Regions from separate parts of the Desulfofundulus sp. JL263-se genome, predicted to be linked through region 2. Evidence: riboswitches for the same ligand, from Rfam matches in the RefSeq annotation. Region 2 holds a riboswitch; each other region holds the start of a gene.
The links. A riboswitch is a leader RNA that binds a small molecule or an ion and turns the genes downstream of it on or off. The one in region 2 is predicted to bind cobalamin.

Region 1: another riboswitch for cobalamin. It lies ahead of thiC (phosphomethylpyrimidine synthase ThiC); the one in region 2 lies ahead of cobK (precorrin-6A reductase).
Region 3: another riboswitch for cobalamin. It lies ahead of cobT (nicotinate-nucleotide--dimethylbenzimidazole phosphoribosyltransferase); the one in region 2 lies ahead of cobK (precorrin-6A reductase).
Region 4: another riboswitch for cobalamin. It lies ahead of ACX4JR_RS01240 (S-layer homology domain-containing protein); the one in region 2 lies ahead of cobK (precorrin-6A reductase).

Annotation. Positions count from the first base shown of each region.
Region 1 is NZ_CM149993.1:839,982-843,455, reverse strand. It holds gene bzaB (B12 lower ligand biosynthesis ThiC-like protein BzaB) at 1-167, opposite strand, end outside; gene thiC (phosphomethylpyrimidine synthase ThiC) at 185-1,483, opposite strand; cobalamin riboswitch at 1,595-1,786, opposite strand; gene ACX4JR_RS04305 (superoxide dismutase) at 1,964-2,641, shown strand; gene ACX4JR_RS04300 (FadR/GntR family transcriptional regulator) at 2,701-3,417, opposite strand.
Region 2 is NZ_CM149993.1:2,459,940-2,463,413, forward strand. It holds gene ACX4JR_RS12745 (energy-coupling factor ABC transporter substrate-binding protein) at 1-33, opposite strand, end outside; gene ACX4JR_RS12750 (energy-coupling factor ABC transporter permease) at 30-809, opposite strand; gene cobK (precorrin-6A reductase) at 796-1,572, opposite strand; cobalamin riboswitch at 2,005-2,284, opposite strand; gene clpX (ATP-dependent Clp protease ATP-binding subunit ClpX) at 2,373-3,474, opposite strand, start outside.
Region 3 is NZ_CM149993.1:960,474-963,947, forward strand. It holds gene ACX4JR_RS04895 (transglycosylase domain-containing protein) at 1-561, opposite strand, end outside; gene ACX4JR_RS04900 (ferredoxin domain-containing protein) at 767-1,291, shown strand; gene fni (type 2 isopentenyl-diphosphate Delta-isomerase) at 1,291-2,376, shown strand; cobalamin riboswitch at 2,430-2,636, shown strand; gene cobT (nicotinate-nucleotide--dimethylbenzimidazole phosphoribosyltransferase) at 2,728-3,474, shown strand, end outside.
Region 4 is NZ_CM149993.1:236,795-240,268, reverse strand. It holds gene ACX4JR_RS01240 (S-layer homology domain-containing protein) at 1-2,601, opposite strand, end outside; cobalamin riboswitch at 2,759-3,047, opposite strand; gene ACX4JR_RS01235 (hypothetical protein) at 3,226-3,474, opposite strand, start outside.

The DNA.
Region 1 (3,474 bases), 1.5 Mb from region 2:
CCAATGCCGCAGTAGTTAAATTCCTTGCGCTTAACGTTTTTAGGAATAACAATTTTGCCAAGGGCAACACCTTCCCGGATAAATTCGGGGTCCACGTTTTCCCGGTAGGCCACCGCTTCCATTTCGGGAGTAATTTTGCCCGCGCGGGCCGCCAGTACTTGAGTCATTTTCTCACCCCTTCTTTTTAACAGCTGTGCTTGTATGTCCCCAGGTACTCGGATACTATTTTCATGGCACAGTATTTACCGCACATGGCACAGGCCGGCGAAGATTCCTCGCTGCGATTCTTTCTTATTTCTCCCGCCCGGTGGGGGTCTATGGCCAGGGCGAGCTGTTTTTCCCAATTGAGCTCTTTTCTGGCCCTGGACAGTTCTAAATCCCATTCTGCAGCCCCCTTAAGGCCCCTGGCCAGATCCGCGGCGTGGGCGGCGATGCGGGCCGCCACCACCCCTTCGTGCACTTGCCGGGCGTCGGGGAGACCTATGTGTTCAGCTGCCGTAACATAGCAAATAAATTCAGCTCCCGCCCAGGCACTTATGGCCCCGCCGATGGCGGCGCTGATGTGGTCGTAACCGGCCGCTATGTCGGTTACCACGGGGCCGAAGACAAAATACGGCGCGCCCTTGCAAAGACTCTTCTGCAAGGTAATGGTTGCCTTAAGCTGGTTTAAAGGTACATGTCCCGGACCCTTGACCATTACCTGGACCCCGGCCTCCCGGGCACGTCTTACCAATTCTCCCAAAATTACCAGCTCGTGTACTTGCGCGCCGTCCAGGGAATCGTACAGACACCCCGGCCTCATGCCGTCGGCAAGACTGACCGTGACATCATATTTGCGGGCAATCTCCAGCACCCGGTCATAGTACTCATACAAGGGGTTTTCCCTCTGGTTATAAATCATCCAGCCTATAAGGTGAGAGCCCCCGTAACTCACCAGGGGATCTATCCGGCCTTCCCTCTTGGCGCGCTCTACAATTTCCATGGTGGTACCACAGTGAAGGGCCAGAAAATCCACACCGTCGGCGGCCTGGCGCTCAATTACCTCAAAAAGCTCGTCAACAGTCATCTTAACGGCGGAGCCGTATTTTTCACCGGCCTCGGCTATGGCCTGGTAAAGGGGCAAAGTCCCCACGGGTGTGGGAGTGGCCGCCAGCGCTTCTTTACGCATGGCATCGATATCCCTGCTTACGCTCAAGTCCATGATAGAATCCGTTCCCGCCTTTACCGCGGCCTTAATTTTTTTGACTTCGACGTCAATCCGGGCGTCCTTGCCGTACAATCCTATACTGGCACTTACCTTGGTCCGCAGGCCCGCGCCTATACCTACAGGAAAACTGCTGCTGCGCCGGGCGTTACGGGGTATGACTATTTTCCCTTCGGCAATTCCCTGTCTTATAAATTCCGGGGTAACTTTCTCCTGCCCGGCCACCCGTTCCATGACCGGTGTAATTTTCCCCTCTCTGGCGCTCTCCAATAGAGTCATTTAATTCCCTCCTTTTCCAAAATTTTCTAAAATAAAAAGCCCGCACCCTTATTGATGCGGACTTTGCCATCATCCCCACGTTTTTTCCCTTGCCGCCATATCCCCGTGGCAGCACAAGAACACTTCCAGGCAGGTCTCCTGGCTTCCGGAATAGCGCCCTGACCTCCCTTCCCAACTGCCTTGCCTTAAAGGACGACAGAAGGTGGTAATGAGGCGGACTACCGGTTACAGTGGCGGGACCGCCCGGGATTCTCACCCGGTTCCCTATTATCCCTTACGGGCACCTGGAAATGCGTGCTACTAAATTGTCAATACACATTCTATTAACTAATTTTAACATTGTCAAGGATAAAACCATCCAAACCCCGGCTTGCCATTCCCCCCTGATTCTTTAATTATTAGGAGTTATCAGGAACTTTTCCATGATAAAACCATAATATAATTACCACAGGTTTCCAATTTGAAAGGAGAATCTTAACTATGCGTGATTTGTGGGCCGTTCAATCCGTACCGCCCGGCGGCCACCAGCTGCCTCCTTTACCTTATCCCTATAATGCCCTGGAACCGGTAATAAGCGGGACCGCCCTGCGCGTCCACCATGACCGCCACCATAAATCTTATGTTGATGGCCTGAACAAGGCAGAGCTGAAGCTGACAGAAGCAAGGCGGAAAAGGGATTTTTCCCTGATTAAACACTGGGAAAGGGAACTGGCCTTTTACGGCTCGGGGCACATACTGCACAGCGTTTTTTGGACCATAATGACACCGAGGGGTACCGGGCAGCCCGGCCCTGAAACGTGGCGGCAGATTAACAACTATTTTGGTGGTTTTTTCACTTTCCAAGAACAATTTGCTGCCGCAGCCACAGACGTGGAAGCATCGGGATGGGCGGTTCTGGTATGGCAGCCTACCTGGGAGCGGCTGGAAATTCTCACCGCTGAAAAGCACCAGGACCTAACCCAATGGGGCGGCATCCCCATCCTGGTACTGGACGTCTGGGAGCATGCCTATTACCTGGATTACCAAAACCGGCGCGCGGACTACGTGAAGGCCTGGTGGCAACTGGTTAATTGGGCTGAAGTGGAAAGGCGGCTCAAACTGGCAATGCAGGCCCGGGTACCGCTAATCCTCAGCAGTTCGCTGGATATGATTATCTGAAATATACCACCCCGTGCAAAAATCATAAAAGCCACCTATCATTTTTGACAGGTGACGTGTCAAAGGTTGCTTAAATTTTTCCCGAATATATATTCTTCCACCCCCACCAGGTGTTCAAGCATGGCACGGCGGGCGGCTGAAGAGTCAGCATTTTTTATAGCCCGGTAAATTAACCGGTGTTCCTGGTAGAGACGCGGGGGATTGGCGGGATCTTTGTACATTTGATGGCGAGCGGCAGCCAGTAGCCGGGTCATGGCATCGGCAATGGTATTCATCAACTTAACCAACAAAGAATTTTGAGTAGCCTCGGCTACCGCAAAATGAAATTTCATATCTGCTTCTTCACCCAGGTTACCTTCCTTAAGATCTTGTTCCATTTGCTGCAGGGCCCGGCTGATAACCTCCAGCTGTTCCGGCATACAGCGCTGGGCAGCCATTCCCGCAGCCTCTACTTCCAATATTTTACGCAATTCCATTAGTTCCCGGGCAGTTTCCCCGTTGGCCATCAACACCGTCGAAAAGGCATTAACCAGGGATTCCGCAGGAATTTCGTTAATGAACGTGCCCTCTCCGGGCTTAATTTTAATAATTCCCAGGGCCTCCATAACGCGAAAAGCCTCCCGCACCGCGGAACGCCCCACTTGCAGTTTCTCGGCCAGCTCCCTCTCCGACATCAGCCTGTCTCCGGGGCGGAGGGTACCGTTATTAATCATGGCCTTAACCTGGTCAATTATTTCTTCATATATTTTCTTTGTCTTTATAGGTTTAAAATCCACGGTTGTCCTCCCGTTCTCCTTATATAAGCTGCATTTATTATATCATGTTTTCTTTGG
Region 2 (3,474 bases):
AAGATTGTTCTTTCTGCTTTGGGTATGGTTCATAATCCGGCCTCCTTAGAATTAAGATGGAGGGGCAATTGCCGCATCTCTTCTTTAGCATAGGTGGCAATTATGTTAAATACCAGCACCGTAAGCAGGCCTTCACTTATGGCCAGGGGAACCTGAGTAACGGCAAATACCGTGGCAAACTTGGCAAAGGATGCTGCCACCCCGCCGGCTTTTGCCGGAAAAGCCAGGGCCAGTTGCAGGGAGGTAACAACGTATGTAACGAGATCACCAAGCCCGGCCCCCAGGAACACCGCCAGCCAGGTGGGCACCCCCAGTTTTCGGGCACCTTTATAAACACCGTAGGCCACCAGCGGCCCGGCCACGGCCATGGAAAAAGTGTTGGCTCCCAAAGTGGAAAGCCCCCCGTGGGCCAGCAATAATGCTTGAAACAGAAGAACTATAAATCCCAGTACAGTCATGAGGATTGGCCCGAACATGATGGCGCCCAATCCCACGCCGGTGGGATGGGAACAACTTCCCGTTACTGAAGGAATTTTTAAAGCAGAAAGGACAAAGGCAAAAGCACCAACCAATCCCAGCAATATTTTAGTGCCGGGATTATACGTTGCCCAATTTGTAATAGAGCGAATGCCAAGCACCAAAAAGGGCAGGGTAGCCAGGGCCCAGAATGCCGCCCAGCCCACAGGGAGAAACCCCTCCATAATATGCATGGCAAAAGCAGGCCTGGGTACCGTCATGAACAGGACAAGCATATAAGTACTTAACAAAATAGTTCGCTTAAAGGAAATCATTAAATCACCTTCCTCCATTTTTCCCATTTTCCCTAAGCAAGCGAAATACTTCCTGCCACTTAAACACCGGTCCATTAGCTTTTCTCTTAATTATGACTACCGGTATTTTCAAGGAAAGGGCCGCAGACAACTTGGTATCCGTACCCCCGGCTTTTCCACTGTCCTTGGTGACTACCACTGATGCCCGGTACATTTTAAACAGGACCTTGTTAACTTGTTTGGAAAAAGGTCCCTGCATGGCCACAATATCCTTGGGTTTTATACCCATATCCTGGCATTTTTTAATAACCCTGTGCTCAGGCAACACCCTGACCACCAAACGTATGCCATGCTTTTCTTTAAGCCGCAGAAATGGTTCCAGCCCGTGACTTCCTGTTGTCAAAAATATGTTCTTTCCCAGTTGGGCTGCTTTTTCAGCGGCTTCCTCCATGGAATATACCGTATGAATAAGTTCATTTTCAGTAAAAACCGTTTCTTCACGCCCAATACGGTAAAAGGGTATCCCTGCAATATCGCAAACAGAAACCCAATTGTCACTGGTAGAATTGTAGTTGTCGAATACGGAAGAATGCCTGGCATCAACCACAGCGCGCACATTAATGTTTTTAAGCCACTCACCAGGGTCGGCGGGAATTTTTTCCTCAAACACAACGGCCCCGTCTTCCCGCGCCAATTCTTTTCCGTAACAACTTAAAGCAATAACTCCTACTTCCTGGCCTTCTTTAACTAAATGTTGAACCAATTTACGGCCTTCACTGATACCACCCAAAATCAATATCAAACTTGCTCACCTACCTAAAGAAAAGCCCCCGGATGTACCGGGGACAGATTTTTACCTAAATCTGGCCACATCTAACCACCCCCTAACACCCTGCGGATTAGTGGTAAAGTTAGACAGGCCCGTTCGCTGTTCAAGGTTTTGCGGCCCCAAGTGAGTATCACCTTTTTGGGTAACCTTTCCCGAACAGCGAAAAAAACAAAGGTTCAGGTTTAAGCCACGATTTCTCGAATCATGGCACCTGTCCTTCATATTCAATTGCCCATAAAAAACTAAAATAAAGAAAGGAGTCCTGGCAGTACATTGCCAGGAAGAGAGTACGGGTTAAAAATTTAAAGCACCCCTCTCCACGAAGAGTCAGGGTGCTTTTTAGCACTTTACAGCGTATTTATCCCCTACCAAAATGGTACACTGCCCCTCTCCACGGGAGGACATCACCAGTGCGCTACCCAGGCAGGTCTCCTGACTTATGGTTCATCACCTTCTTCCGCCTTCCCACCCGGTCCACCACTCAAAGGTATTTTGGTAGCTTGCAAGATAATAAACTTGCCTACGGTAATCCGATATCATAATAGTAATACCATTGAGTGCTGGGCTGGACAGTGGCCTTTAGGAAGAGGCTCCCCAATCACAGTGGCCGGACCGTCCAGGATTCTCACCTGGTTCCCTATTATCCCTACCTTTCGGTACGGGCACCTGGGTAGAAAAAATTATTAAATTAATTAGCTGTCTTAATGTTAACACAAATTTACCAATTTGTCCAGTATAAAGTTTAAATAAGCCCACATTCATCGTGGGCTTATTTATGCCGATTCTTCTTTTTTCTTGCGTTCAACGGAGATAACAAGAGGCTTTTCTTTCTTTTCTATAATTTCTTTGGTGATAATACACTTGGTAATATCATTCCGGGACGGAATATCATACATAATGTCCAACATTATTTCTTCCAGAATGGCCCTTAAGCCACGGGCACCTGTGTTGCGGCGCATGGCTTCCCGGGCAATGGCCTCGAGGGCCTCCTGCTGAAACTCCAGATTTACACCATCAAGTTCAAATAATTTTTGATATTGTTTGACGAGAGCATTCCTGGGTTCAGTGAGGATCCTGATCAGTGCCTCTTCATCCAGGGCATCAATGGTAACAATAACCGGCAGGCGTCCGACGAACTCGGGAATAAGACCGTATTTCAATAGATCCTCCGGAAGGATGTGCTTAAGGATCTGCCCGATATTTCGCTCCTTCTTAGGCTTAATGTCAGCCCCAAAACCTATGCCTTTCTTTCCGATACGATTTTCAATGATTTTTTCTATGCCGTCAAAGGCACCACCGCAGATAAACAGAATATTGGTAGTATCAAGCTGGATAAATTCCTGGTGAGGGTGTTTACGGCCGCCCTGAGGCGGAACACTGGCCACCGTCCCTTCCAGTATTTTTAACAGTGCCTGCTGAACACCTTCACCGGAAACGTCTCTGGTTATGGAAGGATTCTCTGACTTACGGGCAATTTTATCAATCTCGTCAATGTAAATAATGCCCTTTTCTGCCTTTTCTACATCATAATCGGCAGCCTGGATAAGTTTGAGCAGGATATTTTCAACATCCTCCCCCACATAACCGGCCTCGGTAAGGGAAGTGGCATCGGCAATGGCAAAAGGAACATTCAGCAGGCGTGCCAAGGTTTGTGCAAGCAACGTTTTACCACAGCCGGTGGGCCCCACCATAACAATATTGCTCTTTTGCAGTTCCACATCATCGATTTTTCCACCCAGGTTTATCCGCTTATAATGGTTATAAACCGCCACTGCCAGGGTTTTTTTGGCATCTTCCTGGCCGATTACATACTGGTCCAGTATTTCCTTAATTTCCCGTGGTTTAGGAATATCACCCAGTTCCAATCCAACATCT
Region 3 (3,474 bases), 1.5 Mb from region 2:
TGCGGCTTGAACCCCGTAAGCTCCTTCTCCCAGGTATATTCTGTTCAGGTACATTTCAAAGATTTCATCCTTGGAAAAATGGTGTTCCATTTTAAAGGCCAGCAGAACTTCTTGAATTTTACGTTTAAAAGTTTGTTCAGGAGTAAGGAAGGATAATTTTACCAGTTGTTGAGTGATGGTACTCCCTCCCTGCACGATATCCCGGTGCAATATGTCATTCCAGGCGGCCCTTAACATAGCCTTCAAGCTGATTCCGTAGTGGTTATAAAAATTATGATCTTCAGCGGCCAGAAAAGCCTCTTTTACCACATCCGGTACTTCATTGAGGCTTACCGAAGTTCTATTTTCTACGCCAATTTTCGCGATCAAATTTCCATCCTTATCGTAAATCCTGGTGGCATTTGCCGGTACCAGGGCACCCGGGTCAAAGGTTGGGAGGTCCCGTATACTGACGGCCACCAGGCCAGCTGCCGCTCCGGTTCCTGCAAGAAAAACAAAGAGAACTAATATTAAAATTAATCTGCCCCATTTGATTTTTCGCTTTTTGTTTCGCCTTGCCAAAGGGCGGTTCCCCCTTTTGGTTGGATAAAATGAAGTTTACATGCATTATATCATACTGGTTTTAAAATTTTTAGCTACACGTCAGGTTTAAATGCAGCTCTTGTGATTTTAAATGGTATTTAAGGTTAAGTTTGACTGCAGGTAACCCTAATGATAATATTTTGTAGAAAAAATTATTATTGCCGCGATTTCCGGAGGTGTAAATGTGGGTAACGTTATGAAAACAGTGGCCGAACTGATGGCGGTGGCCGCAAAAACTGCTCCCAAGAGCCTGGGACAGGATTATGTGGATATAAAGATAATTTCCGGGGAAGACCTGCAGCACCTGGCGGATGAAATGCATAAATTCGGCAGGGAATCCGGCAAGGGAAATTTTGACCGGGATGCTGAAAATGTAAGAAACTCCGACGCGGTGGTTTTTATTTCCCTTAAAGAAAACAAGCCTTTAGGGCTTAATTGCGGGGCATGTGGCTATGAGCGTTGCGATGACCTGAAAAGTAATGAAGGTCCTGAGTTTGAAGGGCCGTTATGTGCCTGGCGTGTCCTGGATGTGGGAATTGCCTTGGGTTCCGCTGTAAAAACAGCAAGTATACTGAATGTAGATAACAGGATTATGTATCGCCCGGCAGTGGTGGCCAGGAAAATGGGTCTTGTCAAGGGCTCCATAGTGGTGGCCATTCCCATTTCCGCAACCAGTAAAAACATTTATTTCGACCGGCAGGCCAAGTAATGCCGGGAAGAAGTATCCTGGATTCGGAGGCGGTTATAATTTTACGACAAAAACGTAAAATAGAGCACGTATATTATGCCCTGGAATTGGAAGATACCGGGTCAACGGGATTTGCCGACCTTTTTTTGGTTCCCTGCGCGGTGCCGGAATTGCGGCTGGAACAGGTTGACTGCACGTGCTTGTTTCTCGGTAAAAAATTAAGGGCCCCTCTTTTAATTAATGCCATGACCGGCGGGCATCCGGATGTATTGGAGATTAATGCTGCCCTGGGTGAGGTGGCGTCCCGTACGGGAATTGCCGTTGCAGTGGGCTCCCAGCGGGCGGCCCTGGAAAATCCCGGTGTAAGGAAAACATATACGATTATGCGGGAAAAAAATCCCGGCGGAGTGGTGCTGGCGAATTTAGATGCGGGGTGCCGTCTCGAGGATGCTCTGGAAGCGGTGGAAATGGTGCAGGCGGACGGTATACAGTTATATTTGAACGTGGCCCAGGAACTCAGCATGCCCGAAGGAGACGTGGACTTCAGGGGTGTAATGGATAATATAGCCCGCCTGGTGGGCGAGTTGCCCGTGCCGGTTATAGTTAAAGAAGTGGGGTTTGGCATGAGCCGTGAGACGGTAAAGTCTTTGGCTGATATGGGGGTAAAGTACCTGGATATTGGCGGCCGCGGGGGTACAAATTTTGCCGCCATTGAAGGACGACGGCGGGGAAAGTCTGATGTCCCCCTTTTGGATTGGGGAATACCGACAGCACCGGCTTTATTGGAGGCGCTAAGCGTTTCGGGGAATGTGGAAATTATTGCTTCCGGCGGTATCCGCTCGGCAGGCGATGTGGCCAAGGCTCTGGTGGCGGGGGCCGGATTGGTGGGGATAGCGAGGCCCTTTTTGCAGATCTTGATGGAACGCGGGACTGAGGGCCTGGTAGAATATATTGAGGAAATGAAGACGGGCCTGCGGAGTATAATGATGGCGCTGGGCACAGGGCGCCTGGATATGTTGCGAACCAAACAGTTGGTTATTACAGGTATGACGGCCCAGTGGCTCATGCGGCGGGGAATAGATATAAACCGGTATGCCTGCAGGTAAAAAATTTTGAATTAAAGGAGGATTTTTCCCCAAAGGCATAGAACAAAATTTAAAAACACTTATGCCCAGCAGGTGCCCTTCGGGGAGAATAGGGAATCAGGTGAGAATCCTGAGCGGTCCCGCCACTGTAACCGGGAAGTGCCCGCCATTATGCCACTGGCGCGAGCGGGAAGGCACGAGAGTGTGCCACTGCCGTGCCGGGAAGGCGGCAGGGTGCGAAGCCCGGAAGCCAGGAGACCTGCCTGCTTGGGGATAGCCCTGCGGGAAAGGGCGCTGCAGTGGATGATGGTAAAGTCCACGGCCTTTTAAGGTCGTGGACTTTTAATTTTGTTAAAGGGGAGGCTTTAAAAAATGGAACTGCTAAATAAAACTATCCAATCCATTGTTAGTTTGGACCACGGTGCCATGGAAAAGGCAAAGGAAAGGCTGGATAACCTTATTAAACCCCCAGGTAGCCTGGGAATGCTCGAGGAATTGGCCGCAAAGATGGCCGGTATAACGGGACATCCCCGGCCAATGGTGGGAGGAAAATCAGTAATATTGATGGCCGGTGATCACGGCGTAGTGGAAGAAGGGGTAAGTGCCGCGCCCCAGGAGATTACCAGGCAGATGCTTCCCAATTTTGTCCGGGGAGTTGCCGGCATAGGGGTACTGGCCCGGCAGGCCGGGGTAAGGTTGGTTGTAGTGGACGTAGGCGTAAAGGGGCCTGTAAACATACCCGGGGTAATTTCTCGCAAAGTGAGGCCTGGTACCGGTAATATATCCAGAGGGCCGGCTATGGCCAGGGATGAGGCGGTGCAGGCTGTAGAAGTGGGAATTGAATTGGCAAAAACAGAAATCAGCCAAGGTGCAACCATTTTGGCAACCGGTGATATGGGAATTGGCAACACTACTCCCAGCAGTGCTATTTTAGCCGCCCTGGGTGGATATACTGCAGATGAGGTTACCGGCAGGGGTACACTGGTAAATGACGATGTGCTGGCCAGAAAACGTGAAGCGGTGATCAGGGCGCTGGAGGTTAACAGGCCGGATCCGGAGGATGGCCTGGATGTGTTGTCCAAAGTGGGAGGCCTTGAAATCGGCGGCTTAACCGGTGTT
Region 4 (3,474 bases), 880 kb from region 2:
TTGGATCTGAGAGGCAAGGCTGTTTTTGAGTTCCCCTGCCACATCAGCCGCATCGGGCCTGGCCAGTACAACTTTTATCCCCTCGCTTATTACTGACTTCAAAGCCTCTACAGCCTGGTCAATATCGACTTCAAGCAAAGAGGCGATTATATTATCCATAATGTACTTGACCGTTGTACTTGCATCTGCAGCATCTATCTCTGTAGACTGGAGTTCATATTCTATGGTTTTGAATAATTCTTTAATTTCTTTTACCGCAGCGGAAGGCTTTATTGTTTTAGCAGCAAGCCTGTTCTGTATATCGGCTGCCTTATCGACAGCGTCCTCCAGCGTGACCGGGCTTTCCACTTTATAACTGCCGCTGGTTAAACTGTCCCAGTCCGGGCCGCTGGAACTTGGGTCCGTACTGTACCACCAGATAACCCGGTCTCCATCATCGATCGTTTTATCGCAGGCCAGAACATTTGGTACAGAATCATTAACCTTATACATCCAACCGCTCATTCCTTCATTCTCATCACTCTCTATTCTAACAACAAAGCCATAACATTCGTTTGAAAACTCCCAATCCAGGCCGGTTGCGTCCAAAGCTCCCATTGCTGTAATGCCAAATTTATTATCTGGATAAAGAATTACTTTCCCGGGAGCAAACCAAAAATTACCCTGTTTTCCTACAACGGCAACCCAAACCTCTGTTCTTTGCGGTAAAGTTGTTCCTTCGGAATTATCATTGCTGTCACTGTCCCCTTCTTGATCTCCCTGGTCAATTCCGCCCTCGCAGAATTCTGACGCTTTGAACGCTGCCAGCGCCTTGAGCGGGGCAAAGGTTCCCATCACGTTAGCATATGGCCCAAAGCTGCCGTCATCATTTTGCGCCTCGTCACTTAGCAGGTAGGTAATCAGGTTTTTTTCACCGTATACTTCATCCGTTACCGTCCAGTTCTCTCCCTGCGGGTCTATACCAAGTTTCAGCAGGGTAAGCACCGCTTCCGCTGTGGATACTCCCGGGTCCCAGTTGCTTATTTCTCCTTTTGTCCCTTGTTTGCTCTTTAAAAAGGCTAAACCGTCCTGTATGGCCCGGTAGCAGTCCGAACCCTGCTCCATTGCATCCGGAAAACCCGCCAGCGCTCTTATCGCCCAGCTCGTAGCATCCACATCTTCATATTCTGTCCCTCCATAGGTATATCCCCACACGCCGGTACCGTTGTTGAGCCGCTGGCCCAGCAGCCATTCTTCTGCTTTTGTCACATCCAGATGCTCTGCGTCCAAAGCCCCCATCTCAGATAGCGCCATTACCGGCCACACGTGCTCGTATACCGTCGCGCCAAAGTTTCCTTCTTCCCCCTGCAGATCCTTCAAAAGCCCTGCCAGTCTCTCTTTTTCACCGGAAGTATCTCCCAGCGTATTCAGCAGCAGTATTGTCTTGCCAATTGTCGCCACCTTGCTGTTTTTATCTATCTTTTTGGCATCTTCGATAATTAGTTTTTTTAGCGTTTTACTCCACCCACTGCTGTCCAGGTCTTCCCCGGCTGCCGCCAGGGCTTCCGCCGCCAGTTCACTTATGTTAGTTCTGTCTTCGCAGAATTTTTTATATAGGTACGAAATAGCACTGGCAATCTTTGTATCTATTTCACTATTTAAATCTCCATTATTGAATTCTGACACTTTGAACGCTGCCAGCGCCTTGAGTGGGGCAAAGGTTCCCATCACGTTAGCATATGGCCCAAAGCTGCCGTCATCATTTTGTGCCTCGTCACTTAGCAGGTAGGTAATCAGGTTTTTTTCACCGTATACTTCATCCGTTACCGTCCAGTTCTCTCCCTGCGGGTCTATACCAAGTTTCAGCAGGGTAAGCACCGCTTCCGCTGTGGATACTCCCGGGTCCCAGTTGCTTATTTCTCCTTTTGTCCCTTGTTTGCTCTTTAAAAAGGCTAAACCGTCCTGTATGGCCCGGTAGCAGTCCGAACCCTGCTCCATTGCATCCGGAAAACCCGCCAGCGCTCTTATCGCCCAGCTCGTAGCATCCACATCTTCATATTCTGTCCCTCCATAGGTATATCCCCACACGCCGGTACCGTTGTTGAGCCGCTGGCCCAGCAGCCATTCTTCTGCTTTTGTCACATCCAGATGCTCTGCGTCCAAAGCCCCCATCTCAGATAGCGCCATTACCGGCCACACGTGCTCGTATACCGTCGCGCCAAAGTTTCCTTCTTCCCCCTGCAGATCCTTCAAAAGCCCTGCCAGTCTCTCTTTTTCACCGGAAGTATCTCCCAGCGTATTCAGCAGCAGTATTGTCTTGCCAATTGTCGCCACCTTGCTGTTTTTATCTATCTTTTTGGCATCTTCGATAATTAGTTTTTTTAGCGTTTTACTCCACCCACTGCTGTCCAGGTCTTCCCCGGCTGCCGCCAGGGCTTCCGCCGCCAGTTCGCTTATGTTCTCTCCATTTTCATTATATTGTCCGTATAAGTAGTCTATTGCCTTATCAATTCGTTCCTGAGTTAAACTACTAATATCTGCAGCTTGTACATTATTTGCAAATACTAAGCAAAAAATTGATATTACTACAACTGTTAAAAGAACATTTTTTCTTGGTAACATTTCTCTAACCCCCAACTAGAAACCTGCTTTTTAAACCACGGTATTTCCTCTAACAAGGTATCTCCCCCTATCAAAAAACCCCGGCCTACAAAAAGGCCGGGGGTTCAATCCCTAACTGGGCATAAAAACAACCACCTCCCCATCACCCGTAGGCGCCGGCAGTTTGGCGGAACAGGCAGGTCTCCTGGCTCAGGTTCATCGAGATTTCACGTCTTCCCATCCAGTCCAGCACTCAATGATACTTTTAGTTACTCAAAGTAAGTGAATATTACCCAAAAAATAACCAACGCCGTTACAATACTTTGCGAACCGTTGAGTGCTGGACCAAACAGTGACTTGATGTGAAACCTCTCCCCATCACAGTGGCGGGGACCGCGCCGGATTTGCACCGGCTTCCCTTTTAAGCCTTACCTTCCGGTAAAAGCACCTGTTCCTTTTATAATATTTTTTGTAAAATAGTTAGTTAACTTGAAGAAAACATAACACAGTTTTACTATATTGTCAACATATTCAACTTCCCTATCACCAATCTTACTATAGTTAATTAAGTCTACAAAATAACTTCCCGATATTTTACCATTACCGGACACCACCTTATCCTAATAGATCCGGGCCTGCCCAAATTTAAAATATTATACTGACAATAAAGCTGAGCATTAAACCGGTTACAGCCACGTACCGTATATTCCAGCGCAAACTTATTTCTATGGGGTTTCTTCCCGAAAACCTGCTAAGCATCATGTTAACAGCTGTAGAAGGTGAACTTACATTTGCAATGGCACAGCTCATAACAAGAATTGCCGCCAAGCTCTCAGCAGGTAAGCCTATTGCCGGCGGGTCAAGGCTGCTGGCTAATATACTAGCGGAAACCAC